DNA from 2 places in the Streptomyces dengpaensis genome. Region 1 is predicted to be linked to the other one. Evidence: predicted binding sites of a transcription regulator. Region 1 holds the regulator's gene; the other holds the start of a gene.

Evidence for each region. Region 1 encodes HrcA, which represses chaperone genes, less so after heat shock. Its sites were predicted from a motif close to TTNGCACTCNGNNNNNCNGAGTGCNAA; they were not measured.
Region 2: the regulator HrcA is predicted to act here: its motif matches at 13,646-13,672, upstream of groES (co-chaperone GroES).

The regions. Positions count from the first base shown of each region.
Region 1 is NZ_CP026652.1:5,830,805-5,846,176, forward strand. Features, by position in the region: gene C4B68_RS26995 (HAMP domain-containing protein) at 1-3,448, opposite strand, end outside; gene C4B68_RS27000 (SpoIIE family protein phosphatase) at 3,629-5,704, shown strand; gene hemW (radical SAM family heme chaperone HemW) at 5,850-7,082, shown strand; gene C4B68_RS27010 (DUF3097 domain-containing protein) at 7,104-7,913, opposite strand; gene C4B68_RS27015 (MBL fold metallo-hydrolase) at 7,958-8,701, opposite strand; gene hrcA (heat-inducible transcriptional repressor HrcA) at 8,871-9,887, shown strand; gene dnaJ (molecular chaperone DnaJ) at 9,888-11,030, shown strand; gene C4B68_RS27030 (nitronate monooxygenase) at 11,208-12,311, shown strand; gene C4B68_RS27035 (16S rRNA (uracil(1498)-N(3))-methyltransferase) at 12,308-13,057, shown strand; gene C4B68_RS27040 (VOC family protein) at 13,070-13,462, shown strand; gene C4B68_RS27045 (hypothetical protein) at 13,404-13,811, opposite strand; gene C4B68_RS27050 (hypothetical protein) at 14,120-14,686, shown strand; gene C4B68_RS27055 (S41 family peptidase) at 14,820-15,372, shown strand, end outside.
Region 2 is NZ_CP026652.1:3,520,611-3,535,982, reverse strand. Features, by position in the region: gene alr (alanine racemase) at 27-1,184, shown strand; gene C4B68_RS16000 (alpha/beta fold hydrolase) at 1,254-2,489, shown strand; gene tsaE (tRNA (adenosine(37)-N6)-threonylcarbamoyltransferase complex ATPase subunit type 1 TsaE) at 2,455-2,988, shown strand; gene C4B68_RS15990 (hypothetical protein) at 3,518-4,072, opposite strand; gene tsaB (tRNA (adenosine(37)-N6)-threonylcarbamoyltransferase complex dimerization subunit type 1 TsaB) at 4,196-4,843, shown strand; gene rimI (ribosomal protein S18-alanine N-acetyltransferase) at 4,861-5,412, shown strand; gene tsaD (tRNA (adenosine(37)-N6)-threonylcarbamoyltransferase complex transferase subunit TsaD) at 5,405-6,553, shown strand; gene C4B68_RS15970 (hypothetical protein) at 6,550-6,801, shown strand; partial or broken gene C4B68_RS44075 (LacI family DNA-binding transcriptional regulator) at 6,888-7,085, shown strand; partial or broken gene C4B68_RS15965 (glycoside hydrolase family 3 C-terminal domain-containing protein) at 7,293-8,450, shown strand; gene C4B68_RS15960 (YciI family protein) at 8,642-8,998, shown strand; gene C4B68_RS15955 (RNA polymerase sigma factor) at 9,218-10,438, shown strand; gene C4B68_RS15950 (class I SAM-dependent methyltransferase) at 10,509-11,684, opposite strand; gene C4B68_RS15945 (polysaccharide deacetylase family protein) at 11,776-12,750, shown strand; gene C4B68_RS15940 (polysaccharide deacetylase family protein) at 12,801-13,571, shown strand; gene groES (co-chaperone GroES) at 13,817-14,125, shown strand; gene groL (chaperonin GroEL) at 14,237-15,372, shown strand, end outside.

The sequences.
Region 1 (15,372 bases):
GGCTCACGACAGGGACGTACAGCGTGAAGGTGGAGCCCTTGCCGGGCTTGCTCTCGGCGATGATCCTGCCGCCGAGCAGTCTGGCGATCTCGCGGCTGATGGACAGACCGAGGCCGGTGCCGCCGTACTTGCGGTTCGTGGTGCCGTCGGCCTGCTGGAACGCCTCGAAGATCACCGGGAGTTTCTCGGGCGCGATCCCTATGCCGGTGTCGGAGACGGCGAAGGCGATCACGTCGTCGCTGTTCTCACGGGTGTAGGTGTGTTCCGGGTCCTTGAGGCGGTTGACGCGCAGCTCGACCCGGCCGGAAGCGGTGAACTTGATCGCGTTGGAGAGCAGGTTGCGCAGGATCTGCTGGAGCCGCTGCTCGTCCGAGTACATCTCGCGCGGTACGTCCTCGCCGACCGTCACCTCGAAGGCGAGCCCCCGGTCGAGGGTGAGCGGACGGAAGGTCGCGTGGACGTAGTCCAGCAGCTTGATCAACGGCAACTTCTTCGGGCGTACGTCCATCCGGCCCGCCTCGATCTTCGACAGGTCCAGGATGTCGTTGATCAGCTGGAGGAGGTCGGAGCCGGATCGGTGGATCGTCGTCGCGAACTGCACCTCCTGGTCGGAGAGATGGCCGTCCGGGTTGTCGGAGAGGAGCCGGGCCAGGATCAGGAGGGAGTTGAGCGGCGTACGCAGTTCGTGCGACATGTTCGCCAGGAACTCCGACTTGTACTGGGAGCTTGTTGCCAACAGGGCGGCCTTCTCTTCCAGTTCCGCGTTCGAGCGCTGCAACTCCGCCTGCTGCGACTGGAGTTCGTCCGACCGGTCCTGGAGCTGGATGGCCAGACGCTGGGACTCGCCGAGCAGGGACTCCGTACGGGAGTTGGCGATGATCGTGTTGATGGCGACGCCGATGGTGTTCACGAACTGGTCGAAGAAGGCCAGGTGGACATCGGAGAAGCGGGAGAAGGATGCCAGCTCGATCACGCCGAGCAGCGTGTCCTCGAAGAGGATCGGGATGATGACGACGCTGGCGGGAGCGGCCTCGCCCAGACCGCTGTTGATCTTGATGTAGTCCGGTGGGGCTTCCTCGACGAGGATGCGCTTCTTCTCGCCGGCGGCCTGCCGGACGAGCCCGTGCACCGGCATGCCGCCCGTGTCGACGGTCGCGCCCTGCGCGGATCCGTACCCGGCGATGAAGGCAAGCCCCTTGGCGGGTACGGACGTTCGCAGCGACGTCCCCTCCTCCTCGGGGTCGGCCAGGAAGAAGGCGCCGTACTGCGCGTTCACCAGCGGGGTCAGCTCGCGCAGGATCAGGTCGGCGACCTCCATCAGGTCGCGGTGGCCCTGCATGAGGGCGGCCAGGCGAGCAAGATTCGATTCCAGCCAGTCCTTCGCGCGGGTGGTTTCGCGGAGGTTGGCCACCATCAGGTTGATGTTGTCCTTCAGCTCGGCGACCTCGCCCTGGGTCTCCACGGTGATGGAGCGGGACATGTCGCCCTGGGCCACCGCGGAGGCCACCTCGGCGATCGCGCGGACCTGGGTGGTGAGGTTGGAGGCCAGCTCGTTCACGTTGGTCGTCAGGCGCTTCCAGGTGCCGTACACGCCCTCGACCCGTGCCTGGCCGCCGAGCTGGCCCTCGGAACCCACCTCCCGGGCCACCCGGGTGACCTCGGAGGAGAAGGAGGAGAGGGTGTCGACCATCGTGTTGATCGTCGTCTTCAGTTCGAGGATCTCGCCGCGGGCGTCCACGTCGATCTTCTTCGACAGATCGCCCTGGGCCACGGCCGTCGCCACCTGCGCGATGTTCCGCACCTGCGACGTCAGGTTGTCGGCCATGTAGTTGACGTTGTCGGTCAGATCGCGCCAGACGCCGGACACGCCGAGCACCTGGGCGCGGCCGCCGAGCCGCCCGTCGGTGCCGACCTCGCGGGCCACCCGGGTCACCTCGTCGGCGAAGGCGCGCAGCTGCTCCACCATCGTGTTGACGGTGTCCTTCAGCTCCAGGATCTCGCCGCGGGCGTCGACGGTGATCTTCTTGGAGAGGTCGCCGTTCGCGACGGCGGTCGTCACCTGGGCGATGTTTCTGACCTGCGAAGTCAGGTTCAGGGCCATGAAGTTGACGTTGTCGGTGAGGTCCTTCCAGACGCCCGACACGCCACGGACCTGCGCCTGGCCGCCGAGGTTGCCCTCCGTACCCACTTCGCGGGCCACGCGCGTAACCTCGTCGGCGAAGGCGGAGAGCTGGTCGACCATCGTGTTGATCGTGGACTTCAGCTCCAGGATCTCGCCCTTCGCCTCCACCGTGATCTTCTTGCCGAGGTCGCCCTGCGCCACGGCCGTGGAGACGAGCGCGATATTGCGGACCTGCGACGTCAGGTTGTCCGCCATGAAGTTGACGTTGTCGGTGAGGTCCTTCCAGACGCCCGACACGCCACGGACCTGCGCGCGCCCGCCGAGGTTGCCTTCGGTACCGACCTCGCGGGCGACCCGCGTGACCTCGTCGGCGAAGGCGGAGAGCTGGTCCACCATCGTGTTGATGGTCGACTTCAGTTCGAGGATCTCGCCCTGCGCGTCGACCGTGATCTTCTGGCTCAGATCGCCGTTGGCCACGGCCGTGGTGACCTGGGCGATATTGCGGACCTGGGAGGTCAGGTTCGAGGCCATGAAGTTGACGTTGTCGGTGAGGTCCTTCCAGACCCCCGACACGCCGCGCACCTGCGCCCGGCCGCCCAACTGGCCCACCGTGCCGACCTCGCGGGCCACGCGGGTGACCTCGTCGGCGAAGGCGGAGAGCTGGTCCACCATCGTGTTCACGGTGAGCTTCAGTTCGAGCAGCTCGCCGGTCGCCTCGACCGTCACCGTACGGGTCAGGTCGCCGCGCGCCACTGCCGTGGTCACCAGGGCGATGTCCCGCACCTGGGCCGTCAGCCGGGACGCCATCGTGTTGACCGCCTCGGTGACATCCCGCCAGCTCCCCGACAGACCCGTCACCTTGGCGCGACCGCCGAGCCGCCCCTCCGTGCCGACCTCGCGGGCGACGCGGGTGACCTCGCCGGTGAAGAGGGAGAGCTGGTCGACCATCTTGTTGACGGCGCGGCCCAGCCGGCGCAAGTCGCCGCGCAGCTGCCGGTTGCCGTCGTGCAGGTCGACCCGCTGGGTCAGATCGCCGCCGGCCACCGCGTCGAGCACGCGGGTCGCGTTCGCCGCCGGGGCCACCAGGGCGTCGAGCAGCTGGTTCACGTCATTGACGCGCGTCGTCCAGGTGCCCTGGCCCGGGCTGGCCGAAAGGCGCTCGTCGAGCCGCCCGTGCCGGACCAGTTCCCGCCGTACCCGCTGCACTTCCGTGTTGAAATGGTTGCTGCGGTCGACGATCTGGTTGAACGCGGTGCTCAGCTCGGCCACCAGGCCGTGCCCCGTCTCCGGGAGCTTGGTGAAGTCGCCGTCCCGCGCGGCGGTCATCGCGGCGAGCAGGGGGCGCAGATCCGATGCTCGAATCTGACCGTCTTCGAGCATGCGCATACCACTGTTCTCACTCATGGTGGCCCACTTCGTAACTCGGTGCTTATGGGCAGGGCCAGTCTGTCACTCTGTCTGCATCGCCTGAGGCGTATTCGTCCGAACTGCTCAGGGAGCCGCACAGTGGGGGCCATTCCGACGCAACGGGAGTCCATGGCGCGTGCCCCTGATGCGCCTGCGAACCACCGCGCCGGCCAGGAACTCATGGCCCGTACGTCGCTGGCGGGCACTCCGCTCGCACCCGGAGCCGCCCGCAGGTTCCTGCACGGCGCGCTCGCCGACTGGGCCCAACTCGCCCTGCCCGGAACCGAGATCATCGACGACCGCCTCACCGAGGACGCCCTCGTGGTGGTCAGCGAACTCGTCACCAACGCCGTCGTGCACGCCGGCACCGACGTCGAACTGCTCTGCCACCTCGAAGGCAGGGCCGACGGGGCGCCGGGCCCGCTGGTCGTCGAGGTCTCGGATCAGCACCCCTCGCGCGGGGTGTGCGACGACAGCATCCAACGGCCGTACGGCACACCGGAGTACGGGCGCGGGCTGCGGCTCGTGGCCGCGCTCTCCGAGGCCTGGGGGATCACGTATCGCCCGGGCATCAAGACCGTGTGGGCGCGGCTGCTGGTCGACGCAGGTGGGCGGTGCGACGGGGGTGCGGGCTCCACCAGGGCTTCGGGCGGCGAGGCGACGGTGGGCGGCGAGGGGATGCCGGGAGGCGACGGGATCCCGGACGACAACGGGATTCCGGGTGCCAGACGCTTTTCGGACGCGGAGGGGAGAGCCGCGTACGCCGCAGAGCAGGCCGAGCAGGCCCTTGAGCGAGGGCTGCGGGCCGGCGAGACGCTCGCCCACGAGATGCTCCCGCCCGAGCCGCGACGCAACGCCCAGCAGGACCTGGACTGGCTCAACCGCGGCGCCCTCTCCTTCCTCGCCGAGGCCTCCGATCTGCTTGCCGGGCAGCTCGACGAGGACCTGGTCGCCGCGCTCGCCGGACAGCTCCTCGTGCCGCGCCTCGCCGACTGGTGCGCGGTGTGGCTGGAGGACGAGGCCACCGACCGGATGGGCGGGCTCGGCCTCGCCCTGGGACCCCGGCTCGCCCGCGTCTGGCACGGCAGCGAGAACCGTATCGAGGACCTGCGCCGCGCCCTGGAGAAGGACCCGCCGCGGCTGCCCGACGCCGTGCGCTCCCGGGCCGTCCCCGTGCCCTGGCCCGGCGAGGCGCTGGGCGCGCCCGGGGCCAGCGGCGCGGCCCTCGGGTACCGGCTGATCGCGGGCGGGCGGCCACTGGGCACGCTCGTCATCGGGCGGGCCGGGCGGATCGGCTTCCCCGACGAGATCACCGGACTCGTCGAGGACCTCAGCCGCCGTATCGCCCTCGCCATCGGCGCGGCCCGCCAGTACGCGCGCCAGGCCACCATCAGCCGGGTCCTGCAGCGCGGTCTGCTGCCCGGCGCGGTCGCCGAGATCCCCGGGGTGCGCAGCGCCCTCGTGTACGAGCCGCTCGACAAGGGCGGACCCAGCGGCGACTTCTACGACCTCTTTCCGGCGGGCGACGGCCGCTGGTGCTTCACGGTGGGCGACGTCCAGGGCAAGGGGCCCGAGGCCGCCGTCGTGATCGGGCTCGCCCGGCCCTGGCTGCGGCTGCTGGCCCGCGAGGGCTACGACGTCGCGGACGTCCTCGACCGCCTCAACCAGCTCCTGCTCGACGACGCGACGGAGGCCGCGGACGCCGCGGCCCGCGCGCTCGTGGCGGCGGGCGCGCCCGGGCTCGGCGCGGACCTCGGCCCGCAGACGCGGTTCCTGTCCCTGCTGTACGGCGAGCTCGTCCCCTTCGACGGTGGCGTACGCTGCACCATCGCCTCCGCCGGGCATCCGCTGCCGCTGCTCCTCGGGCCCGACGGCGACGTACGGGAGGTGGCCCGGCCGCAGACCCTCCTCGGCGTCGTCGAGGACGCCGGCTATACGTCCGAGACCTTCGAGCTGTACCCCGGTGACACCATGCTGTGCGTCACCGACGGCGTGACGGAGCGGCGCAGCGGGCCGCGCCAGTTCGACGACGACGACGGCCTCGCGAAGGCCCTCGCGGGCTGCGCGGGCCTGAGCGCCGAACTGATCGCGGAACGGATCCGCAGGCTGGTGCACGAGTTCGGTTCGCGGCCGCCGGAGGACGACATGGCGCTGCTGGTGCTGCAGGCGGAGTAGGGGTCCTACGGGGTTTTCGCCCCCTCCGCCCCTACCCGTCCCCTACCTGGGGGCTCCGCCCCCCAGACCCCCTTGTCGCGCTTCGCGCTCGTCCTCAAACGCCGGACGGGCTTGATCAATCCCTCCGTGCTGGACAATAGAAGACATGCCTTCCGCACTCCCCGACGGTGAGCCCGTCCCCGACGACGGGGCGCTGCCCGCGAACGCCCTTGCCGGGGCCGCCGAGCGACCCCTCGGGTTCTACCTCCACGTGCCGTACTGCGCGACCCGCTGCGGCTACTGCGACTTCAACACCTACACGGCGACCGAGCTGCGGGGCACCGGAGGCGTACTCGCCTCCCGCGACAACTACGCGGACACGCTGATCGACGAGGTCCGCCTGGCCCGCAAGGTCCTCGGCGACGACCCGCGCGAGGTGCGCACGGTCTTCGTCGGCGGCGGTACGCCGACCCTGCTGGCCGCCGACGATCTCGTACGGATGCTGGGGGCGATCCGCGACGAGTTCGGGCTCGCGGACGACGCGGAGATCACCACGGAGGCGAACCCGGAGTCCGTCGACCCGGCGTACCTCGCGACCCTGCGCGCCGGTGGCTTCAACCGGATCTCCTTCGGCATGCAGAGCGCCCGGCAGCACGTACTGAAGGTGCTCGACCGCACGCACACTCCCGGCCGCCCCGAGGCCTGCGTCGCCGAGGCCCGCGCGGCGGGCTTCGAGCACGTGAACCTCGACCTGATCTACGGCACGCCGGGGGAGTCGGACGACGACTGGCGCGCGTCCCTGGACGCGGCCCTCGGCGCCGGGCCCGACCACATCTCCGCGTACGCCCTGATCGTCGAGGAGGGCACACAGCTCGCCCGCCGCATCCGCCGCGGTGAGGTCCCGATGACGGACGACGACGTCCACGCGGACCGGTACCTGATCGCCGACGAGGTGATGTCGGCGGCGGGCTTCGACTGGTACGAGGTCTCCAACTGGGCCACGTCGGAATCCGGCCGCTGCCTGCACAACGAGCTCTACTGGCGCGGCGCCGACTGGTGGGGAGCGGGCCCCGGCGCCCACAGCCACGTCGGCGGCGTGCGCTGGTGGAACGTGAAGCACCCGGGGGCGTACGCGGCGGCGCTGGCCTCCGGCCGTTCCCCGGGCGCGGGCCGCGAACTCCTCTCCGACGAGGACCGCCGGGTGGAGCGCATCCTGCTGGAGCTGCGGCTGCGCGAGGGGGCGCCGCTGTCCCTGCTCCACGCGGACGGCCTGGCGGCCTCACGCCGGGCAGTGGCCGACGGTCTGCTCGAAGCGGGGCCGTACGAGGAGGGGCGTGCGGTGCTCACCCTGCGGGGGCGGCTGCTGGCGGACGCCGTGGTCAGGGACCTGGTGGACTGATCACTCGGGATTGTGCGGGAGTCAGGCCCCAGCGCTGTCCGTGACGAAGTCGATCAACTCCTCCACCCGGCCCAGTAGTTCCGGCTCCAGGTCCTTGTAAGACCGCACCCGCGACAGAATGTGCCGCCACGCCGCACCGGTGTTTTCCGGCCACCCCAGGGCCCGGCACACCCCCTTCTTCCAGTCCTGCCCGCGCGGCACGCGCGGCCACTCCGCGATGCCCAGGGACGACGGCTTCACCGCCTCCCAGATGTCGATGTACGGGTGGCCGAGGACCAGCGCGTGCTCGCTCGTCACCGACTCCGCGATCCGCGATTCCTTGGTGCCGGGGACCAGGTGGTCCACCAGGACGCCAAGCCGGGCGTCCGGCCCCGGCGCGAAGTCCGCGACGATCGACGGGAGGTCGTCGATGCCCTCCAGGTACTCCACGACGACGCCCTCGATGCGCAGGTCGTCGCCCCAGACCTTCTCGACCAGTTCGGCGTCGTGGCGGCCCTCCACGTAGATCCGCCCGGCCCGCGCCACCCGGGCCCGCCCGCCCGGTACGGCGACGGAACCCGAGGCGGTACGCGAGGGCCGTACCGGAGCGGCAGACGGGCGGACCAGGGTCACCACCCCGCCCTCCAGGAGGAAGCCGCGCGGCTCCAGCGGGAACACCCGGTGCTTGCCGAAGCGGTCCTCCAGGGTCACCGTGCCCGCCTCGCAGCGGATCACCGCGCCGCAGAAGCCGGTGCCGGGCTCCTCGACCACCAGGCCGGGGTCCGCGGGGACCTCGGGCACGGCCCGGGGCTTCTTCCACGGCGGGGTCATGTCCGGAGAGTACTGGCGCATTCGGATGACGATAGGAGAAGCGCGGCCCTGACGTCGTACGACTCCTACGACACGCCGAAACGGGCCGCCAGCGCGTCCCGCTGGGCGTGGACAAACGCCGCATTCACCGCGGCCCCGTGCCCCGGCACGTACACCGCGTTCTCCCCTCCCAGATCGAGCAGCCGGTCCAGGGCGACCGGCCAGTGGGAGGGAACGGCGTCCGGACCCGCCTGCGGTTCGCCCGACTCCTCCACGAGGTCACCGCAGAAGACGACCTCGGGAGAGTCCGGTGTGCCGGAGACCAGGATCGCCAGGTCGTGGGCCGTGTGGGCCGGGCCCACGTTCGCCAGCAGGACCTGGACACCGCCGCCGAGGTCGAGGGTCCACTCGCCGCACACCAAGTGGCGGGGGCGCACCAGGAGGTCCGCGGCCTCCGCCGCGTCCCGCGGGTCCAGACCGTTGCGTACGGCGTCCGCGCGCAGCGCCTCGCGCTCGCGCTCGTACGCGAGGACCGCGTCCAGACCGACCGCCCCGAACACCTCCACCCCCGCGAACGCCGCGGCGCCGAAGACATGGTCGAAGTGCGGGTGCGTGAGTGCGAGGTGCGTCACGCGGCGGCCGCCGCCGAGGAGCCGTCGTGTCTCGGTCCTGAGGCGCGCGCCCTCCGCCAGGCTCGACCCCGCGTCGATCATCAGGGCCGCGCCTTCGCCCACCACGAGCCCGGCCGTGCAGTCCCACACCGGAAGCCGTCGCCGCCCGACCCGGGGTGCCAGCATTTCCCACCCCAGCTCTTCCCAAGTCACGCTCATACGCCGACGCTAGCCGTGACAGGGTGCGGGGAACGACTTCGCAGGCCCGCCCTTGCCGGGGCCATACCTCACCGCCGTACACTGGCCGGGAAACGCTGGCACTCGCGTGCGCTGAGTGCCAGGCCGGCAGTCCACGGGGACCACGGGAAGACATCTGGAGGTGTGCGCGATGCTCAGTGAACGCAGGCTCGAAGTGCTGCGCGCCATCGTCCAGGACTACGTGGGCACCGAGGAGCCGGTCGGTTCCAAGGCGCTCACCGAGCGGCACCGGCTCGGCGTCTCCCCGGCGACCGTCCGCAACGACATGGCCGCGCTGGAGGACGAGGGCTACATCGCCCAGCCGCACACCAGCGCCGGGCGCATCCCCACCGACAAGGGCTACCGGCTCTTCGTCGACAAGCTCGCGGGCGTCAAGCCGATGACGGCGCCGGAGCGGCGGGCCATTCAGAACTTCCTCGACGGCGCCGTCGACCTCGATGACGTCGTGGCGCGGACCGTACGGCTGCTCGCGCAGCTCACGCGGCAGGTCGCCGTCGTGCAGTACCCCTCGCTGACGCGCTCGACCGTGCGGCACGTGGAGCTGCTGTCGCTGGCCCCCGCGCGCCTGATGCTGGTGCTGATCACGGACACCGGCCGGGTCGAGCAGCGCATGATCGACTGCCCGGCGCCGTTCGGCGAGACGTCGCTCGCGGATCTGCGGGCCCGGCTCAACAGCAGGATCACCGGCCGCCGCTTCACGGACGTCCCGCAGCTGGTGCAGGATCTGCCGGACAGTTTCGATGCGGAGGACCGGGGTACGGTCGCGACGGTGCTCTCCACCCTGCTGGAGACACTCGTCGAGGAGACCGAGGAGCGGCTGATGATCGGCGGCACCGCCAATCTCACCCGTTTCGGACATGACTTCCCTCTCACCATCCGTCCGGTGCTCGAAGCCCTCGAAGAGCAGGTCGTGCTCCTCAAGTTGCTTGGCGAGGCCGGGGATTCGGGCATGACGGTAAAGATCGGTCATGAGAACGCGTATGAGGGACTCAACTCCACGTCCGTGGTCTCGGTCGGCTACGGTTCGGGCGGCGAGGCAGTAGCCAAACTCGGCGTGGTCGGACCGACCCGCATGGATTACCCGGGAACGATGGGAGCGGTACGAGCGGTGGCACGGTACGTCGGACAGATCCTGGCGGAGTCCTAAGTGGCCACGGACTACTACGCCGTACTCGGCGTGCGCCGCGACGCATCCCAGGACGAGATCAAGAAGGCGTTCCGGAGGCTCGCGCGCGAGCTGCACCCGGACGTCAATCCCGATCCGAAGACGCAGGAGCGGTTCAAGGAGATCAACGCCGCGTACGAGGTGTTGTCGGACCCGCAGAAGAAGCAGGTCTACGACCTCGGCGGCGACCCGCTGTCCCAGTCGGGCGGCGCGGGAGCGGGCGCGGGCGGCTTCGGCGCCGGCGGCTTCGGGAACTTCTCGGACATCATGGACGCCTTCTTCGGTACGGCGTCGCAGCGCGGCCCCCGGTCGCGTACGCGGCGTGGCCAGGACGCCATGATCAGGCTCGAGATCGACCTGGACGAGGCGGCCTTCGGCACCACGAAGGACATCCAGGTCGACACGGCCGTCGTCTGCAACAGCTGCAACGGCGAGGGTGCGGCGCCGGGGACCTCCGCGCAGACCTGTGACATGTGCCGCGGCCGCGGTGAGGTGTCCCAGGTCACCCGGTCCTTCCTCGGTCAGGTCATGACCTCGCGGCCCTGTCCGCAGTGCCAGGGCTTCGGGACCGTGGTCCCGACTCCGTGCCCCGAGTGCGCGGGCGACGGCCGGGTCCGGTCGCGTCGCACGCTGACGGTCAAGATCCCGGCCGGTGTCGACAACGGCACGCGGATCCAGCTCGCGGGTGAGGGCGAGGTCGGGCCCGGTGGCGGTCCCGCCGGTGACCTCTACGTCGAGATCCATGAGCTGCCGCACGCCGTGTTCCAGCGGCGCGGGGACGATCTGCACTGCACGGTCACCATTCCGATGACCGCGGCGACGCTGGGTACCAAGGTGCCGCTGGAGACGCTCGACGGGCTGGAGGAGGTCGACATCCGGCCCGGTACGCAGTCCGGGCAGTCGATTCCGCTGCACGGGCGCGGTGTCACGCACCTGCGGGGCGGTGGCCGCGGTGACCTCATCGTGCATGTCGAGGTCATGACGCCGACCAAGCTCGATCCCGAGCAGGAGCGGTTGCTGCGGGAGCTGGCGAAGCTGCGGGGCGAGGAGCGGCCCACCGGGCAGTTCCAGCCGGGGCAGCAGGGGCTGTTCTCGCGGCTGAAGGATGCGTTCAACGGTCGCTGACGAGGCACTGAGGGGGCGCTGGGGAGGGTTTTCCGCCCCCTCCGTCGCTGCCCGTCCCGTACCTGGGGGCTCCGCCCCCAGACCCCCTCATCGCGCTTCGCGCTCGTCCTCAAACGCCGGACGGGCTGGTGCCAGGGTGGATTCGGTCCTGTGCGGAGGACGTGACAACATGCCGTCATGTCCTCCGCACTGACCGATCTCTTCCCCTACCCGATCGTGCAGGCCCCCATGGCGGGCGGCGTCTCCGTGCCGCGGCTCGCGGCGGCCGTGTCCGAGGCCGGTGGGCTCGGTTTCCTCGCTGCCGGGTACAAGACCGCCGACGGCATGTACCAGGAGATCAAGCAGGTGCGGGGGCTGACGGGCCGCCCCTTCGGGGTCAATGTGTTCATGCCGCAGCCCGAGTTCGCGGACGCCGCGACCGTCCAGGTGTACGCCAGCCAGCTCGCCGGTGAGGCCGCCTGGTACGAGACCGAGCTCGGCGACCCCGACAGCGGCCGGGACGACGGATACGACGCCAAGCTCGCCGTCCTCCTCGACAACCCGGTGCCGGTGGTCTCCTTCCACTTCGGCGTCCCCACCCGGGACGTCCTGCTCTCGCTGCGTCGCGCGGGCACCTTCACCCTCGTCACCGCGACCACCGCCGAGGAGGCCCTCGCCGTGGAGCGGGCGGGCGCCGACGCGGTCATCGCGCAGGGCGTCGAGGCGGGCGGCCACCAGGGCACCCACCGCGACAACCCGGAGACGGACGGCACCGGCATCGGACTGCTCTCGCTGATCGCACAGGTCCGCGAGACCGTGCAGATCCCGATCGTCGCCGCCGGCGGCATCATGCGCGGCAGCCAGATCGCCGCGGCCCTCGCCGCGGGCGCGAACGCCGCCCAGCTCGGCACCGCTTTCCTCGCCACCCCCGAGTCCGGCGCCAACGCCGTGCACAAGCAGGCGCTGACCAACCCCCTCTTCGTCCGTACGGAGCTGACGCGCGCGTTCTCCGGCCGCCCGGCGCGCGGATTGGTCAACCGCTTCCTGCGCGAGCACGGCCCGTACGCGCCCGCCGCGTACCCCGAGATCCACCACCTCACCTCCCCGCTGCGCAAGGCGGCCGCCGCGGCGGGCGACGCGCAGGGCATGGCGCTGTGGGCCGGGCAGGGCCACCGCATGGCGCGCGAACTGCCCGCGGGGCAGCTGGTTGAGGTACTGAACACCGAACTCCTCGCCGCACGGACGGCGTTGACGACAGCGTTGTCAGAGACCCCGGGACAGGACGGGGGTGCGGTCCGATGACGGCACCGGTGTTCGTGGCCGAACACTTCAACGCGGGCGCCGGCGCACGCTACGTCCTCGACGGCCCCGAGGGGCGGCACGCCGTCTCCGTGAAGCGGCTGCGGCCCGGGGAGAGTGTCGTCCTCACGGACGGCGCGGGGCGCTGGGCCGAGTGCGAGGTGGTCGGCACCGAGGGCAAGGACCGGCTGATCGTCGACGTGCACGCGGTGTCGGAGGAGCCGGAGGAGTCCCCCCGTATCACCGTCGTCCAGGCCCTGCCCAAGGGCGACCGGGGCGAACTCGCCGTCGAGACGATGACCGAGACCGGCGTCGACGCGATCGTCCCCTGGGCCGCCTCCCGCTGCATCACGCAGTGGAAGGGCGAGCGGGGCCTGAAGGCGCTCGCCAAGTGGCGGGCCACGGCGCGGGAAGCCGGCAAGCAGTCCCGTCGGGTCCGCTTCCCGGAGATCGCGGACGCGATGACGACCAAGCAGGTTGCCGCACTTCTCGCCACAGCGGACCTCGCGGCGGTGCTGCACGAGGACACGGAGCTGGGGACCGAGCCGTTCGCGACGGCCGAACTCCCCGCGTCCGGGGAGATTGTCCTGGTGGTCGGCCCAGAGGGCGGGATCTCCCCCGAGGAGGTTCGGCTGTTCACCGAAGCGGGCGCGCGGACGTTCCACCTGGGGCGCACGGTGCTGCGTACGTCGACCGCCGGGACCGTGGCGACGGCGCTGCTGCTGGCCCGTACCGGCCGCTGGTACTGACGGGGAATCGCCGTGGAACTCGCCCAAGTACGGCTGCTCGTCTCGGACTTCGCCGCGTGCTACCGCTTCTACGGCGAAGTCCTGGGCCTCAAGCCCCAGTCGGGGGCGACCGAGGGGCCGTACGAGAAGTTCAGCCCCGCCGCCGGCTCGGCGGGCATCGCCCTGCAGGACCGGGCGGCGATGGCCGAAGTCCTGGGTGAACTGGGTGAGTCGGCGACCGGGCACCGCTCCCTGGTGGTGCTGCGGGTGGACGACCTGGACGCGTACTGCGAGCAGATCACCTCGCGTGGCGCGACCGTGCTGCACGGCCCGGTGCTCCTGACCGACCGCATGCGGGTCGCCCACCTCAAGGACCCGGAGGGGAACCTGGTGGAACTCCAGCAGTGGCTGCTGCTGAGCGGCTGACGACGACCGCCCGGAACAGCTCCCAGCCGTCCAGCTCCCCAGCGCCCGTCAGCAGTCCGCGGCGCCCGGCCTCGTCGACCAGGGCGCGTACGACGCCGGGTTCACGCAGGTTGAGCAGGTTGCCGCGGCCGTCCGCCAGGCAGCCCTCCATCCAATAGCCGCCTTCGGACGTGTACCGGCCCGAGCCCGCCTCGCCCGCGTGGAAGACGAAACGCGTGCGGGTGCCGTCGCGGTACAGCGTGAGGGCGTCACGCCAGACGCCGTCGCGGCCGCGCTTCTGGCGGTAGCTCCAGAAGTAGGTCGTCTGCTCGTCCACGACGAGCCTGCGCAGCCTGCGGTCGTTGCCCACCACGCCAGGCTATGCGGCGGGACACCTCCTGGTCTCCGGGTTTTCCGCGGGCAGGAGTTGGATGTCCTCGCGGCGCCGGAGGTCCGGCTGCCAGGTCCGCCGCCGGGTCGGAGCCCTGAGGGGCGTCGTCGGAGGGGCGCGGTGCGGGCAGGAGCCGGGGGGTGTTCCGGCGGGGGCGGATCCGCGAGTGGGGCAACGGGCCTCCGGGGCATGCTCAGTTGGGCGAGGGACTCGATTGTGGCGGGTGAGCCGAGGAGTGGCCGTATACGCCCTATCGCGTCGCCCGGGACAGTGGCAGGATGCCCTCCATGGGGGCATTGAAGTGGGTTTGGGGCCGTCCGCGGACACAGCGGACGGCAGCCGTGGCCGGCCTTGCGGTGGTCGTCGTGGGCGGAGTCGTCGCCTGTGATCCGAACGGGCTGAGTTCCGCCACGGTCGCCTACACGACCGACCAGACCGCGACCAAGGAACTCGAACGGCAGCACGCGAACGTGCGCTGGCTCAGCTGCACGGCGTCCTACGACGGGGACAACAAGGCCTATACGCCGGGCAAGACGCACTCGCCGACCGAGAACACCGTCGCCTCCGTCGACTGCCAGGGAGAGACCGACGACGGGCAGGACATCACCGTCAAGGGCAAGGTCACCCGCGCCGTCGACGGCGCGTGCGTGCGCGGGGACCTCGTCGCCACGGTCGGCGGCAAGGAGTGGTTCCACGTGAACGGCCTGGGCAACTGCGAATCCACGAACACCCCCACCCCGCCGATCTCGTACCAGCCCACGAACGGACAGCCCGACCCCACCGTCACCGTCACCGTGACGAAGACGATGTGGTGCAAGGGCGATCCCACGTGCTGGCCGTCCCAGGGCAAGTGACTCAGAGCAAGTGACCCGCAGGGCACAAGGGGCCGGGGGCAAGACGCCCGGGGCAGACGACCGGCCCGGCCGGACCCGGATCAAGTGATCGAAACCCCTGTCGGCGGGCGCTTTCGCTGCTTAGGGTGATCGGGTGACAGAGTCCGCACCCTCCGCGTACCTCCGGTTTCCGCATCTGCACGGCGAGTTGGTCGTCTTCACCGCCGAGGACGACGTCTGGGCCGCCCCGCTCGACGGCGGCGGCCGGGCCTGGCGGATCAGCGCCGACAACACCCCGGTGAACCATCCGCGCATCTCCCCGGACGGCATGACCGTCGCCTGGACGTCGACGCGAGACGGGGCGCCCGAGGTGCACGCCGCCTCCCTGGAGGGCGGACCGTCCCAGCGGCTGACGTACTGGGGCAGTGCGAAGACCCAGGTGCGCGGCTGGACCCCGGACGGGCAGGTCCTCGCGCTCAGCGCCCAGGGGCAGGCGAGCCTCAGGCGAAGCTGGGCGCGGGCCGTCCCGCTCGACGGCGGTCCCGCGACGACCCTTCCGTACGGTCCTGTCGGCGACGTCGCCCACGGCGGCCCCGGTGTCGTCCTGCTGTCCGCTCCCATGGGGCGCGAGGCCGCGTGGTGGAAGCGGTACCGCGGCGGTACGGCGGGGAAGCTGTGGATCGACAGGGGCGTCCGCGACGGGGAAG
Region 2 (15,372 bases), 2.3 Mb from region 1:
CAGACCCCTCTGAGACACTTGGCGCGATGAACGAGACAGCAGCCCTGCGCGCCCGCGCCGAGATCGACCTGTCAGCCCTGCGGGCCAACGTGCGGACCCTGCGCGCCCACGCGCCGTCCGCGGCCGTGATGGCCGTGGTCAAGTCCGACGCGTACGGCCACGGGGCGGTGCCGTGTGCCCGCGCGGCACGCGAGGCGGGTGCCACCTGGCTCGGCACCGCCACCCCCGAGGAGGCCCTCGCACTGAGGGCCGCCGGTCTGCCGGGGCGCATCATGTGCTGGCTCTGGACGCCCGGAGGGCCCTGGCGGGAGGCGATCGAGGCCGATCTCGATGTGTCGGTCAGCGGCATGTGGGCCCTGCGGGAGGTCGTGCGAGCGGCCCGGGACGCCGGCGCGCCCGCCCGCGTCCAGCTCAAGGCCGACACCGGCCTCGGACGCAACGGCTGCCAGCCCGCCGACTGGCCGGAACTCGTCAGGGAGGCCCTGAGCGCCGAGGCTCAGGGGCTGATCACCGTCACCGGTCTCTGGTCGCACTTCGCCTGCGCCGACGAGCCCGGTCACCCCTCCATCCCGGCCCAACTCACCCGTTTCCGCGAGATGGTGGCGTACGCCGAGGAGCAGGGCGCCCGCCCCGAGGTGCGGCACCTCGCCAACTCGCCCGCCACACTGACCCTTCCCGAGAGCCACTTCGACCTCGTACGCACCGGCCTCGCGGTCTACGGCATCTCGCCCAGCCCCGAGCTCGGCACCCCGGCCGACTTCGGGCTGCGCCCGGTGATGACGCTGAGCGCGTCACTCGCGCTGGTGAAGCACGTTCCGGCCGGCCACGGCGTCAGCTACGGGCATCACTACACCACCCCCGGCGACACGACCCTCGGCCTGGTGCCCGTCGGCTACGCGGACGGCATCCCGCGCCACGCCTCCGGCACCGGCCCCGTCCTGGTCGACGGCAAGTGGCGTACGGTCGCGGGCCGGGTCGCGATGGACCAGTTCGCCGTCGATCTCGGCGGGGACGAGCCGGAGCCCGGCACGGAGGCGATCCTGTTCGGCCCGGGCGACCGCGGCGAGCCGACCGCCGAGGACTGGGGCCGCGCGGCGGGCACGATCGCGTACGAAATCGTCACCCGGATCGGAACCCGCGTCCCGCGCGTCTACGTGAACGTGAATGAGGAACAAGCCGGGTAATGACCTGTCGGGCCCGGCGAAGAGCGCACAGCGAACCGGCGAAGAGCGCACAGCGAAGAGGAGCGTGACGTGAGCGAGAGCAGCGCGGAGGCCGTCGTGAGCGCGGCCTCGGTGGCCGCCGCCTCCGCCGGGAACTGGCGCAAGGCCGGTGTCGTCGGCGCCGCGATAGGCGTCGTCGCCGCGGGCGCCGCCGCGGGAGTCGCCATAGAGCGGCTCACGGTCGGCCGCGGCATGCGCCAGAAGGCCCGTCTCGCCCTCGACTCGACGGGACCGTACGGAGCGCTGCGCGGCACGCCCGGCAAGGCGTACGCGGACGACGGAACCGAGCTGTACTACGAGGTCGACGACGCCGAGCCACAGGCCCCGCTCGCCCCGCGCCGCCGCCGGCTCTTCGGCCGCAAGGCCCCGGCCCCCGTCACCGTCGTCTTCAGCCACGGCTACTGCCTCAACCAGGACTCCTGGCACTTCCAGCGCGCCGCACTGCGCGGTGTCGTACGGACGGTGCACTGGGACCAGCGCAGCCACGGGCGCTCCGGGAGAGGCAAGTCCCAGCTCGACGACGAGACGCCGGTCACCATCGACCAGCTCGGCCGCGACCTGAAGGCCGTCATCGACGCGGCCGTGCCCGAGGGCCCGATCGTGCTGGTCGGGCACTCCATGGGCGGCATGACCGTCATGGCCCTGGCCGACCAGTACCCGGAGCTGATCCGCGACCGCGTCGTCGCCGTCGCCCTGGTCGGTACGTCGTCGGGGCGGCTCGGCGAGGTCAACTTCGGGCTGCCCGTCGCGGGTGTCAACGCCGTGCGGCGCGTGCTGCCCGGCGTACTGAGGGCGCTCGGCCAGCAGGCCGACCTGGTGGAGCGGGGGCGGCGGGCCACCGCCGATCTGTTCGCCGGTGTGATCAAGCGGTACTCGTTCGCCGGCCGGGACGTCGACCCGGCCGTCGAGCGGTTCGCGGAGCGGATGATCGAGGGCACGCCGATCGACGTGGTCGCCGAGTTCTACCCGGCGTTCACCGCACACGACAAGACGGCGGCGCTCGCCCGCTTCGCCGAGCTGCCCGTCCTCGTCCTCGCCGGCGTCAAGGACCTGGTGACCCCGAGCGAGCACAGCGAGGCCATAGCCGACCTGCTGCCGGACGCCGAGCTGGTGCTCGTGCCCGACGCCGGACACCTGGTCATGCTGGAGCATCCCGAGGTCGTCATAGACCGTCTCGCCGACCTCCTCATGCGCGCGGGCGCCGTCCCGGCAGGGGCTACCGTGGGTGCCTATGGAAGCACCAGCAGCACCGCACAACCCCGCTGATCCCGCACCGGAGGGTGTCAGCGCGCAGATCACCGTCACCTCCCCCGAACAGATGCGGGAGGTGGGCCGCCACCTCGCCAAGCTGCTGCGCGCGGGCGACCTCGTGATGCTGAACGGGGAGCTCGGCGCGGGCAAGACCACGCTGACCCGCGGACTCGGCGAGGGGCTCGGCGTGCGCGGCGCGGTCACCTCCCCGACCTTCGTCATCGCCCGCGTGCACCCGTCCCTCGGCGACGGCCCGCCGCTCGTCCACGTGGACGCGTACCGCCTCGGCGGCGGGCTCGACGAGATGGAGGACCTCGACCTCGATGTCTCGCTCCCCGATTCGGTGATCGTCGTGGAGTGGGGCGAGGGCAAGGTCGAGGAGCTCACCGACGACCGGCTGCTCGTCGTCATCCACCGGGCCGTCGGCGACACCACGGACGAGGTACGGCACGTCACGGTCACCGGGCTGGGGGCGCGCTGGGCGACGGTGGATCTGAGCGTGCTCGCGGCCTGATGGCGCTCGGAGGGGCGGCTGTGTTCGTGGCCTGATCGCGCTCGGAGGGGGTGTGTTCGTGGCCTGACCGTGCTCGGAGGGGCGGCTGTGTTCGTGGCCTGATCGCGCTCGCGGGGCGGCCGTGCTCGTGGCCTGGTGGGCGGGGGTTTTCGCCCCGCTCCTCATGAACGTTCCGACAATACGTCGGCAAGATGTTGCGTTCGGCATCCCGCACGTGGTCACATGGACATCAGTCTGTAGTTAGGTCTACCTAACCGCGCTCCCCCGAAGCCCCAGGAGGCGTCCATGTCGGCTTCAGAGTCGTCAGAGTCGGCTTCAGCACGTGACGTGCCGGCGCAGCCGCGCACGGAGGCCAGGGTGTCGATGCGGGACCTGCTGGCGTCGTGCGCCGCGGCCCGGGCGGTGTCCACGCCGCCTCTCGAGCCCGCGCCGCCCGTGACGGAGCCCGCGGAGGTACGGCGCCCGCAGGCGGCCTGACGCCAAGCGGCCCGACGCACGCCTGGCGGCGCGCTCCCGAGCGGCGTGACGCCTACTGGATGACGACGACCTTCACGCCGATCGTCGCGAAGTTCCACATCGCTTCGCCGTCCGCGCGGGACTCGCGGATGCCACCGAGCTTCCGCGTGGAGTCCGGGGCAACCGTCGAGCCGTCCACCGCCGCGCTGAAGCCGATGCCGATGTCGTCGACCAGCGCGAACCGTACGACGTGCTCGATCTGCACACCGTCGGAGCCGGTGGTCGCGTTGGCACGCGTCGTGACGGCGTACGTGCCGGCGGCCGGGTCGATCGTGCCCGGCGTGACCTTGAAGGTGCGCTGGACCTTGTTGTCCGCGCCGACCAGCCACACGCGGTCGTCGTCGGTCGAGTAGACGACCCGCTCACCGGTGCCGGACTGGGCGGGCAGCGCCGCCGGGTTCTTCTTGTCCCGGGGGGCCTTCGGCGCGGCGGTCTTGGGCGACGCGCTCGCGCGCGGCTTGCCCAGGGTGTCCGGCACATTCGCGGACGCCTGGTAGGCGAGGAAGCCGACTGCGGCGACGGCCGCCACGGTGAGCCCGGCCACGAATCCCGAGCTGCTCCTAGCCACCTTGTATGCCCACCTCTCGTACCCGCGTTCTCACCTTGTACGTCCTTTGCTGTGACGGTAGCAGCAGGGGAGCTGTAGTCCCGGACGGCCGTACGTCCGGCCCGGGCGCCGTACGCTGTTTGCGTGCTCTTGCTCGCTCTGGATACCGCCACCCCCGCTGTGACCGTCGCCCTGCACGACGGCACGTCCGTCATCGCCTCGTCGAGCCAGGTGGACGCCCGCCGCCACGGGGAACTGCTGCTGCCGGCCGTCGACCGGGTGCTCGCCGAGGCAGGCCGGCGGCTCGACGCCGTCACCGGCATCGTCGTGGGCGTCGGCCCCGGCCCGTACACGGGGCTGCGCGTCGGCCTCATGACCGCCGACACCTTCGGGCTCGCGCTCGGCGTGCCCGTGCACGGCCTGTGCACCCTCGACGGGCTCGCGTACGCGAGCGACATCGAGGGTCCCTTCGTCGTGGCGACAGACGCGCGGCGCAAGGAGGTCTACTGGGCGCGGTACGCCGACCGCCGCACGCGCCTGTCGGAGCCCGCCGTCGACCGGCCCGGCGACCTGGACCTCGACGGCCTGCCCGCCGTCGGCGCGGGCGCCCTGCTCTACCCCGACACCTTCCCGGACGCCCGCGCGCCCGAGCACGTCTCGGCGGCCGCGCTGGCCTCCCTTGCCGCGGAGAAGCTCGCCGCGGGCGAGGAGCTGGAGGCCCCCCGGCCGCTCTACCTGCGCCGCCCGGACGCCCAGGTACCGAAGAACTACAAGGTGGTCACCCCGAAGTGACATCCGAGCTGCGCGAAATGCGCTGGTGGGACATCGATCCCGTACTGCAACTGGAAAAGGACCTCTTCCCCGAGGACGCCTGGTCACGGGGCATGTTCTGGTCCGAGCTGGCCCACTCGCGGGGCCCGGAGGCGACGCGGCGGTATCTCGTGGCCGTCGAGGATGAGCGGCTCGTCGGGTACGCGGGGCTCGCCGCCTCCGGCACTGCGTCTGATAGCGGCTTCGCCGCGGTCGGCGACGTACAGACCATCGCCGTACGCCGTGACCAGTGGGGCACCGGGCTCGGTGCCCGGCTGCTCACCGAGCTGCTGCGGGCCGCGACCGCGTTCGAGTGCGCCGAGGTGATGCTCGAATGCCGCGTGGACAACGTCCGCGCGCAGAAGCTGTACGAGCGCTTCGGCTTCGAGGCCATCGGCTTCAGACGCGGCTACTACCAGCCGGGGAATGTCGACGCCCTGGTCATGCGCCTCCACGATCCGGCGACATCAGTACCTGCAGTACCTGCAGTACCTGCAGAACCTGCAGAACCTTCAGCACCTTCAGCACTAGGAACCGAAAGCAATGGCTGACTCACGCGACGAGCCTCTCGTACTCGGCATCGAGACCTCCTGCGACGAGACCGGCGTCGGGATCGTCCGTGGCACCACGCTCCTCGCGGACGCGGTCGCGTCCAGCGTCGACGAGCACGCGCGCTTCGGCGGGGTCGTGCCGGAGGTGGCCTCGCGCGCCCACCTGGAGGCGATGGTGCCGACCATCGACCGGGCGCTGAAGGAGGCGGGTGTGAGCGCCCGCGATCTCGACGGGATCGCCGTCACCGCCGGGCCCGGACTCGCCGGCGCGCTGCTCGTCGGGGTCTCGGCGGCGAAGGCGTACGCGTACGCGCTGGGCAAGCCGCTGTACGGCGTCAACCACCTCGCGTCCCACATCTGCGTGGACCAGCTGGAGCACGGCGCCCTGCCGGAGCCGACGATGGCGCTTCTGGTGTCCGGCGGCCACTCGTCCCTGCTGCTCTCGACCGACATCACGTCCGACGTACGGCCCATGGGCGCGACCATCGACGACGCCGCCGGCGAGGCCTTCGACAAGATCGCGCGCGTACTGAACCTCGGCTTCCCGGGCGGTCCGGTCATCGACCGGTACGCGCGCGAGGGAGACCCCACCGCGATCGCCTTCCCGCGCGGGCTCACCGGGCCGCGCGACCCGGCGTACGACTTCTCCTTCTCCGGCCTGAAGACCGCCGTGGCCCGCTGGATCGAGGCCAAGCGGGCCGCGGGGGAGGAGGTGCCGGTGCGGGACGTCGCGGCCTCCTTCCAGGAGGCGGTGGTGGACGTGCTGACCAGGAAGGCCGTACGGGCCTGCCGCGACCAGGGCGTCGACCACCTCATGATCGGCGGCGGCGTGGCCGCCAACTCCCGGCTGCGCGCGCTCGCCCAGGACCGCTGCGAGGCCGCCGGGATCCGGCTGCGGGTGCCGCGGCCGAAGCTGTGCACGGACAACGGGGCGATGGTGGCCGCGCTCGGGGCTGAGATGGTCGCCCGGAACCGGGCCGCCTCCGACTGGGATCTGTCGGCGGACTCCTCGCTGCCGGTGACCGACCCGCATGTGCCCGGGAACTCTCATGACCATGACCATGACCATGACCATGACCATGGCCATGTGCACTCGCACGATCATGTGCACGAGGTCAGCAAGGAGAACCTGTACTCGTGACCGTCGCGCTGATGTGGGAGGCGCGGGCCGTCGCCGGGCGTGGTGACGAGCTGCTCGACTGGGTGCGGTCGCAGGAGCTGCCCGGGACGCCCTTGCGGAGAGAGATCCTTCGGGCTCCCCAGGACCGGGTTCTCGTCATCACGTGGTGGGATGCGGCGTACGACGCCGAGCTGCCCGAACTTCCTGAGCCTGATGGAGAGTTGGTGACTCGGGCCGTGCATCGCTGGCGGTTCGAGTCGGTGGCCTGACGGCTGCGGTTTCCCATTTCCGATCCCGATCCGATTCCGATCCCGCTCCCATTTTCCGGAAGACTCGTGCAATTTTTCGCGGGTGTGTGTGGAACCGTAGGGGCGTCTTGGATACGTCGACGGAGGTGGGCGCAGTAGCCCGGGAGAGCTTCAAGAACAAGGTGACGATCACCGAGATCGCCCGGCAGGCCGGGGTTTCGGTGCCCACCGTGTCGCGTGTCGTCAACGGCCGCTCCGATGTGTCGCCGGAGACCCGGGCTCGGGTCGAGGACCTGTTGCGGCACCACGGCTACCAGCGCAGGCCCGCCGCGCCGGGTGGCCGGGCCGCCCTCATCGACCTCGTCTTCAACGACCTCGACAGTCCCTGGGCCGTGGAGATCATCCGGGGGGTTGAGGAGGTCGCGCACGCCTCTGGTGTGGGCACGGTGGTCGCTGATCCGGCTGTCGGGTCGGCTGCCCTCGTCGCCGCGTCCACCGCTTCGGCGGCCGCGCCCGCCACCACCGCCCCCGCCCCCGTCGATCTCGACCCACCCCACATGCGCGCGCTGGCACGGCAGTTGGCCGAGGAGTCCGTGGTCCTGCTGGCAAACGACGGTGCGTTGCCGTTTGCGTCCGGGGTGCGGCGGATCGCCGTGCTCGGGCCGCTCGCCGACGATCCGGCGGGGATGCTCGGGTGCTACAGCTTCCCGCGCCATGTCCTGCTGGACTACCCCGAGGTCGAGACGGGGGTCACCGTGCCGACGCTGCTCGAAGCGCTGCGCGCGGAGTTGCCGGACGCGGAGTTCACGGCCGATCCGATGGCGGCCGACGTGTGCGTGGTCGTGGTCGGAGACCGTTCGGGGCTGTTCGGGCGCGGTACGTCGGGCGAGGGCTGTGACGCGGCCGATCTCGAACTGCCCGGCGGACAGGGCGAGGTGGTGGACACGGCGCTGGCCGCTGGGACACCGGTCGTGCTGGTGCTGCTCTCCGGCCGCCCGTACGCGCTCGGGCGCTGGGCGGACCGGTGCGGGGCGGTGGTGCAGGCGTTCTTCGCGGGCGAGGAAGGCGGGCCCGCGGTGGCCGGGGTCCTGTCGGGGCGGGTGAACCCGTCGGGACGGCTCCCGGTGAGCGTGCCGCGCGACTCCGCAGGGCAGCCGTGGACGTATCTCGCCCCGCCGCTCGGACGGCGCGGTGAGGCGAGCACTCTCGACCCCACGCCGCTGTTCCCGTTCGGACACGGGCGGTCCTACACGTCGTACGCCTGGCAGCGGCCGTCGGTCGACGACAGCGCGTTCCCGACGGACGGCGAGACGACCCTGCGGCTGACCGTCCGCAACACAGGGGAGCGGTCCGGTACGGAGGTCGTCCAGCTCTATCTCCACGATCCCGTGGGCAAGGTGGCCCGCCCGGTGGTCCGCCTGATCGGCTACGCACGCGTGCCGCTGGAGGCGGGCGCGTCGGCGGAGGTCCACTTCACGGTTCCGGCCGACCTGGCCGCGTACACCGGACCCGACGGCGACCGGATCGTCGAACCGGGGGAGCTGGAACTGCGGTTGGCGATGTCCAGCGCCGACGACGACGTGCGGTATGCGGTGCCGGTGACGCTGACCGGGCCCGAGCGGGTCGTGGGGCGGGAGCGGCGGATGCGATGCGAGGTGCGGGTGAAGTGAGACGGGCAGGGGCGTCCGGGCCCCGGCCCGCACCACCGCCGACCGTTACTGACCGGCGGAAATTCCCGTGCCGGAAAAATTCTCGAAGAAATCCGGCGCGCGTGTCGATCCCGGCGTCTCCCGTTCGACGCACGGGTGAGAGGTCAGGAGAAGCCCGGCCTCCGCAGAGGCAAGAGACACGAGGAGTCACCATGCCGCGCTATCTGTCGCTCGTCCAGATCGACGAGAGCACCGCGCCCGCCGAGGGCCCCAGCCCCGAGCTGATGCAGCGGATGGGAGAGCTGCTCGAAGAGATCACCAAGGCCGGGGTCATGCTCGACACCGCCGGGCTGACTCCGTCCGCCCAGGGGAAGCGGGTGCACTGGGAAGGCGGGCAGCTGTCCGTCACCGACGGGCCCTTCACCGAGTCCAAGGAGGTCGTCGGCGGCTACGCGCTCATGCAGTGCAAGGACATGGCCGAGGCCCTGGAGTGGACCAAGCGGTTCCTGCAGGTGCACGAGGAGCACTGGAACGTGACCTGTGAGGTGCGGGAGATCGCGGAGGGCTGAGCCAGGACTTGGCCCGAACGCCCCGCGGGTGTCTGATGGTGGGCTGTGGAACAGCAGCCCACCGCCGGCACACACGGTACCGATGCGGTCGCCGCACCCGGTACCGATGAAGCCCGCACACCCGGTACCAGTGAAGCCACCGCACCCGATCCCCAGGAAGCCACCGCACCCAGGCCCCCGGAAGCCGTCTCACCCCGTACCAGCGAAACCGTCGAGACGATCTTCCGCATCGAGTCGCCCCGCATCATCGCCGGCGTCGCCCGGATCGTCCGGGACGTCGGTATAGCCGAGGAGCTCGCCCAGGACGCCCTGGTCGCGGCGCTTGAGCAGTGGCCGCGGGACGGCGTCCCGGACAACCCGGGCGCCTGGCTCATGGCCACGGCCAAGCACCGCGCGATCGACCTCGTACGCCGCCGGGAACGCTACATGCGCAAGCTGGAGGAGGTCGGCCGGGACCTCTCCCTGAGCGCCCCGCACCGCCTGGACGAACCCTCCGACCCGGACGGCATCGACGACGACCTCCTCCGCCTGGTCTTCACGGCCTGCCACCCCGTGCTGTCCGCCGAGGCCCGCATCGCCCTCACCCTGCGCCTGCTGGGCGGTCTGACCACCGCCGAGATCGCCCGCGCCTTCCTCGCTCCCGAGGCGACGATCGCCCAGCGCATCGTGCGCGCCAAACGGACGCTGGCGACGAAGGGGGTCGCCTTCGAGGTCCCGTACGGCCCGGAGCGCGAGGCCCGGCTCGGGTCCGTGCTCGAGGTCATCTACCTGATCTTCAACGAGGGGTACGCGGCCACGGCCGGCGACACCCTGCTGCGCCCCGCCCTGTGCGAGGACGCGCTCCGACTGGCCCGTGTGCTGGCCGAGTTGATGCCGAAGGAGCCGGAAGTGCACGCTCTGGCGGCCTTGCTGGAGCTCCAGGCATCCCGCACGGCGGCCCGCACCGGCCCGTCCGGCGAACCGATCCTCCTCAAGGACCAGAACCGCGGCCGCTGGAACCGCCTCCTGATCCGCCGAGGCTTCACCGCACTCGCCCGAGCCAACGCGACCGCGACGGGAGGCCCCGGCCCGTACGCCCTCCAGGCCGCCATCGCCGCCTGCCACGCGCAGGCGTACGCGCACGAGGACACGGACTGGCACCAGATCGCCACCCTCTACGGCCTGCTGGCGGTCCGCTCCCCATCCCCCGTCGTCGAACTGAACCGCGCGGTCGCCGTCTCGATGGCGGACGGCCCGGCCCCCGCCCTGGAGATCGTCGACACCCTCGCCAGTGAACCCGCCCTCCGCGACTACCACTTGCTCCCCAGCGTCCGCGGCGACCTGCTCGCACGCCTCGGGCGTACGGCGGAGGCACGCGCGGAATTCGAGCGCGCGGCGTCCCTGGCCCGCAACGAACGGGAGCGCGAACTCCTGCTGGCGCGCACGGAGGAGTGCGGCTGACAGCGGGGCGCGATCACCCCGAGGAGTGGCGAGCCTCGGTGCCTGCGGCGTCCGGCAGGGCGGGCGGTCGTCACCCCACGGGGTGGCCGACCAGCATGGTCGGGGCGCCCGCGACGCGCGTGAGGAACACCGTCGCGGAATACGGCCCGTGTGACTTGGGCAGGGCCTTCCGGCGCAGCTCCTCCGGCTCGACGGCCGACCCCCGCTTCTTCACCGTCAGCACGCCGACCTCCCGCTCCCGCAGCAGCGCCTTCAACCTCTTGACGTTGAAGTGGAGTTGATCGGTGATCTCGTACGCGGAGGCGTACGGCGTCGGGCGCGGCTCGTCCGCCGTGACGTACGCGATCGTCTCGTCGATCAGGCCGCCGTCCAGCTCCTCGGCCACCTCCGCGACCAGATGGGCCCGGATGACGGCGCCGTCGGGCTCGTACAGATAACGCCCGACCGGGCGCACCGCGGGGTCCGGCAGCCCGCGGCCCCGGAGTTCGCGCGGGCCCGGCAGCAGGGTGGCCCGCACGAGGCCAGGCTCGGTGCCGAACCACAGCACCGCCTCCTTCACGTCCCCGCCGTCCGAGATCCACTCGGCCTCCGCCTCGGCGGGGATCGCCTCGTGGGGGATGCCGGGGGCGATCTTCAGGGCCGCGCGGGGGGCCTTCGTGGCCGTCTCGATCGCCCAGGAGAGTGGTGGCGAGTACGCCTCCGGGTCGAAGATCCGGCCCCGTCCGCCGCGTCGAGCCGGGTCCACGAAGACCGCGTCGTACGCGGCGGTGTCCACCTGCGTGACGTCCGCCTCCCGTACCTCGATCAGGTCGGCCAGCCCGAGCGCGTCGGCGTTCGCGCGGGCCGCCGCCGCCGTCAGCGGGTCGCGGTCGACGGCGAGCACCCTGATGCCCGCGCGCGCCAGCGCGATCGCGTCGCCGCCGATGCCGCAGCAGAGGTCGGCGACGGAACGGACGCCCAGGTCCGCGAATCGACGCGCCCGGTGCGTCGCGACCGTCGTACGCGTCGACTGTTCGACCCCGTTCGGGGTGAAGAACATCCGCTCGGCGTCCTCGGTCCCGAACTTCGCCGCCGCCCGCTGCCGCAGCCGCGCCTGCCCGAGGGCCGCCGAGACCAGCTCGGCCGGGTGCTCGCGGCGCAGCCGGGTGGCGACGGCCAGCTCCTGTGCCGGTTCGGTGCCGCGGACCTCGTCGAGCAGGGCGAGGCCCTCGGGGGTGAGAAGGGAGGCGAAGGAGACGTCGTTCACGGGGCCATTGTGGGCCAGTCGGTGGACGGTGCGCGTCCGGCGGCGGTGTCGGGGCCTCGGGCGGGCCCCGCACCTGGGAGGATGCGACGCCATGCGACCAGTACGACAAAAGTACAAATACGGGGCAAAAGGCCTCGGTCTCCACCGGGGGGCCGGTCTCCGTGGGGCCGCCCGCCGTGGAGCCGGTCTCCGTGCTGGTATCGCCGTGCTCGCCCTCGCCGCCCTCGTCCCCGGCTGTACGGACGTCCCCTTCGACCGCCTGGAGGGGGCCTATGGTCAGCAGCCGCTGAAGGCACCCCCCGCCCGTGCCCTCGACGCGTACGCCTCCAAGCTCGGTCAGGCACACGCCCGGCGCGTCGCCGCGGCCCAGCGCTGGGGGCTGGCCGAGACACCCCTGCCGGCCCCGCCCGCGCCCGTCAGGAAGCCGGCGATCAGGACCCGTGAGGGGTTCGAGGCCGACGGCCACGAGGAGCTGGAGCTGCCCCCGGTCTTCACGACCGTCCCGACCAAGGACAAGGTCGTCTTCCTCACCGTCGACGACGGCGCGGAGAAGGACCCGGAGTTCCTGCGGATGATGAGCGATCTGCAGATCCCGTACACCGCCTTCCTCAGCAATTATCTGATCAAGGACAACTACCGGTACTTCCGGAAGATGCGCGACCGGGGCGTCGGCCTCAGCAACCACACGCTGCACCACGCCTACCTGCCCGGACTCCCGTACGCGGAGCAGCAGTACGAGATCTGCGGCATGCAAAGGGTGATGGAGCGGCAGTTCGGCAAGCGCCCGACGCTCTTGCGGCCGCCCTACGGCAACTACGACGGGGACACCCTGCGCGCCGCGAAGTCCTGCGGCATCGAGTACGCCGTCCTCTGGGCCGAGGAAGTCTTCGTCGACCGCTGGGAGTACCGCGAGTGGGACCAGGACCTGCACCCCGGCGACATCGTCCTCACCCACTTCCGGGGCCGGAACGAATGGAACGGCAGCATGCCCGACCTGGTCCGCCATTTCATGGAGAAGGTCACGGACAAGGGGTACGCGGTGGCCCGCCTGGAGGACTACCTGTGAGCGTGCAGGTGCCTGTGAGCTTGCCGGGGCACCTGGGTGCGCCAAGGCGTATGGGCGGGCCAGGGCCTGGCGTGCGGGGGCTGACCGTCGCCGTGCTCGCCGCGGCCGCACTGCTCAGCGGGTGCGCCCAGTCCGTCGACCCGATCGAGCGGCTGGGCAAGAAGGCGGCGCAGAAGGTACACCCGCACGAGTCGGCGTACCGCCGCTGGGGCCTCGCCGCCCCGCTCGCCCGGGCGCCGAGACCGCCCTCCCGGCCCACCGTGCGCTCCGCGGGCCCGGCGCTGCCGCCCGTCGTGGACCGCGTCCCCACCCGCGACAAGGTGGTCTTCCTGACGTACGACGACGGCGCCGAGCGCGATCCGCGGTTCGTCGACATGGTCCGTGAACTGCGGCTGCCGGTCAGCATGTTCCTCACGGACAGTGTCGTCGGGCCGGGGTACGGGCACTTCGCGCGGCTGCGCTCGGTGGGCGCGAGCGTGCAGAACCACACCCTCGACCACGCCTCCCTGCGCGGCCTGCCGTACATCGGCCAGCGCGCCCAGATCTGCGGCCAGCAGGACAAACTCAAGCAGCGCTTCGGCATCCGGCCCCGGTTCTTCCGCCCGCCGTACGGCGCGTACGACACCACCACGCTGCGCGCCGCCGCCGACTGCGGGGTGGCCGCGATCGTCCTGGGGCGGCACGCCGACGCGCGGCCGCTCCGCCCCGGCGACATCCTGCTCGGCTTCGACGGCCCCGACCAGACGGAGGCCACGACCAGACTGCTGCGCCGCGTCCAGAAGGAGGGATTCACGGCAGGGCGCCTTGAGGACTACCTCTGATGGCTCGGCCCGGCCGTCAGGAGACGCCCACACCGCCGAAGGTGATGAAAAAACACGCGCCGCGCCACAGGGCTTTGGCACTCCGCTTGACCGAGTGCTAATCGCAGTCATAGTGTCGGCTCTGGCACTCCCCCCTGGAGAGTGCCAATAGCGACGGGCAGGTCCGGCACCCGCGACGACGGATCGACCTGGTCGCCACCTCAGACAGTTAACCCCGTGAGATCTCCGAAGGGGGAGGTCGGATCGTGACGACCGCCAGCACCAAGGTTGCCATCAAGCCGCTCGAGGACCGCATTGTGGTCCAGCCGCTGGACGCCGAGCAGACCACGGCCTCTGGCCTGGTCATCCCGGACACCGCCAAGGAGAAGCCCCAGGAGGGCGTCGTCCTGGCCGTGGGCCCGGGCCGCATCGAGGACGGAAAGCGCGTCGAGCTCGACGTGGCCGTCGGCGATGTCGTGCTGTACAGCAAGTACGGCGGCACCGAGGTGAAGTACAACGGCGAGGAATACCTCGTCCTCTCGGCTCGCGACGTGCTCGCGATCATCGAGAAGTAATTCACCGAGCATCGCAGTGAACTGCGCCCCTGGCCCCCGCGACCTTTGACAAGCCGGGCGCCGGGGGCGCCGTTCGTTTCTCCCAAGTTCCGAGAGGGCTGAATCGCTCCCATGGCGAAGATCCTGAAGTTCGACGAGGACGCCCGTCGCGCCCTTGAGCGCGGCGTCAACAAGCTTGCCGACACGGTGAAGGTGACGATCGGCCCCAAGGGCCGCAATGTCGTCATCGACAAGAAGTTCGGCGCACCCACCATCACCAACGACGGTGTGACCATCGCCCGCGAGGTAGAGGTCGAGGACCCGTACGAGAACCTCGGCGTTCAGCTGGTGAAGGAGGTGGCGACCAAGACCAACGACATCGCGGGTGACGGTACGACCACCGCCACCGTGCTCGCCCAGGCGCTCGTGCGCGAGGGCCTGAAGAACGTCGCCGCGGGTGCCTCCCCGGCGCTGCTGAAGAAGGGCATCGACGCGGCCGTCCAGGCGGTCTCGGCTGAGCTCCTCGCGACGGCGCGCCCGATCGACGAGAAGTCCGACATCGCCGCCGTCGCCGGGCTGTCCGCCCAGGACCCGCAGGTCGGCGAGCTCATCGCCGAGGCGATGGACAAGGTCGGCAAGGACGGTGTCATCACCGTCGAGGAGTCCAACACCTTCGGTCTGGAGCTGGACTTCACCGAGGGCATGGCCTTCGACAAGGGCTACCTGTCGCCGTACTTCGTGACGGACCAGGAGCGCATGGAGGGCGTCCTCGAGGACCCGTACATCCTCATCCACCAGGGCAAGATCAGCTCCATCCAGGACCTGCTGCCGCTGCTGGAGAAGGTCATCCAGGCCAACGCCTCCAAGCCGCTGCTGATCATCGCCGAGGACGTCGAGGGCGAGGCCCTGTCGACCCTGGTCGTGAACAAGATCCGCGGCACGTTCAACGCCGTCGCCGTGAAGGCCCCCGGCTTCGGTGACCGCCGCAAGGCCATGCTCGGCGACATCGCCACCCTCACCGGTGGTCAGGTCATCGCCGAGGAGGTCGGCCTCAAGCTCGACCAGGTCGGCCTGGACGTGCTGGGCAGCGCCCGCCGCGTGACCGTCACCAAGGACGACACCACCATCGTCGACGGTGGCGGCAGCTCCGAGGAGGTTCTCGGCCGCGTCAACCAGATCAAGGCCGAGATCGAGAACACCGACTCCGACTGGGACCGCGAGAAGCTCCAGGAGCGCCTCGCGAAGCTGGCCGGCGGCGTGTGCGTGAT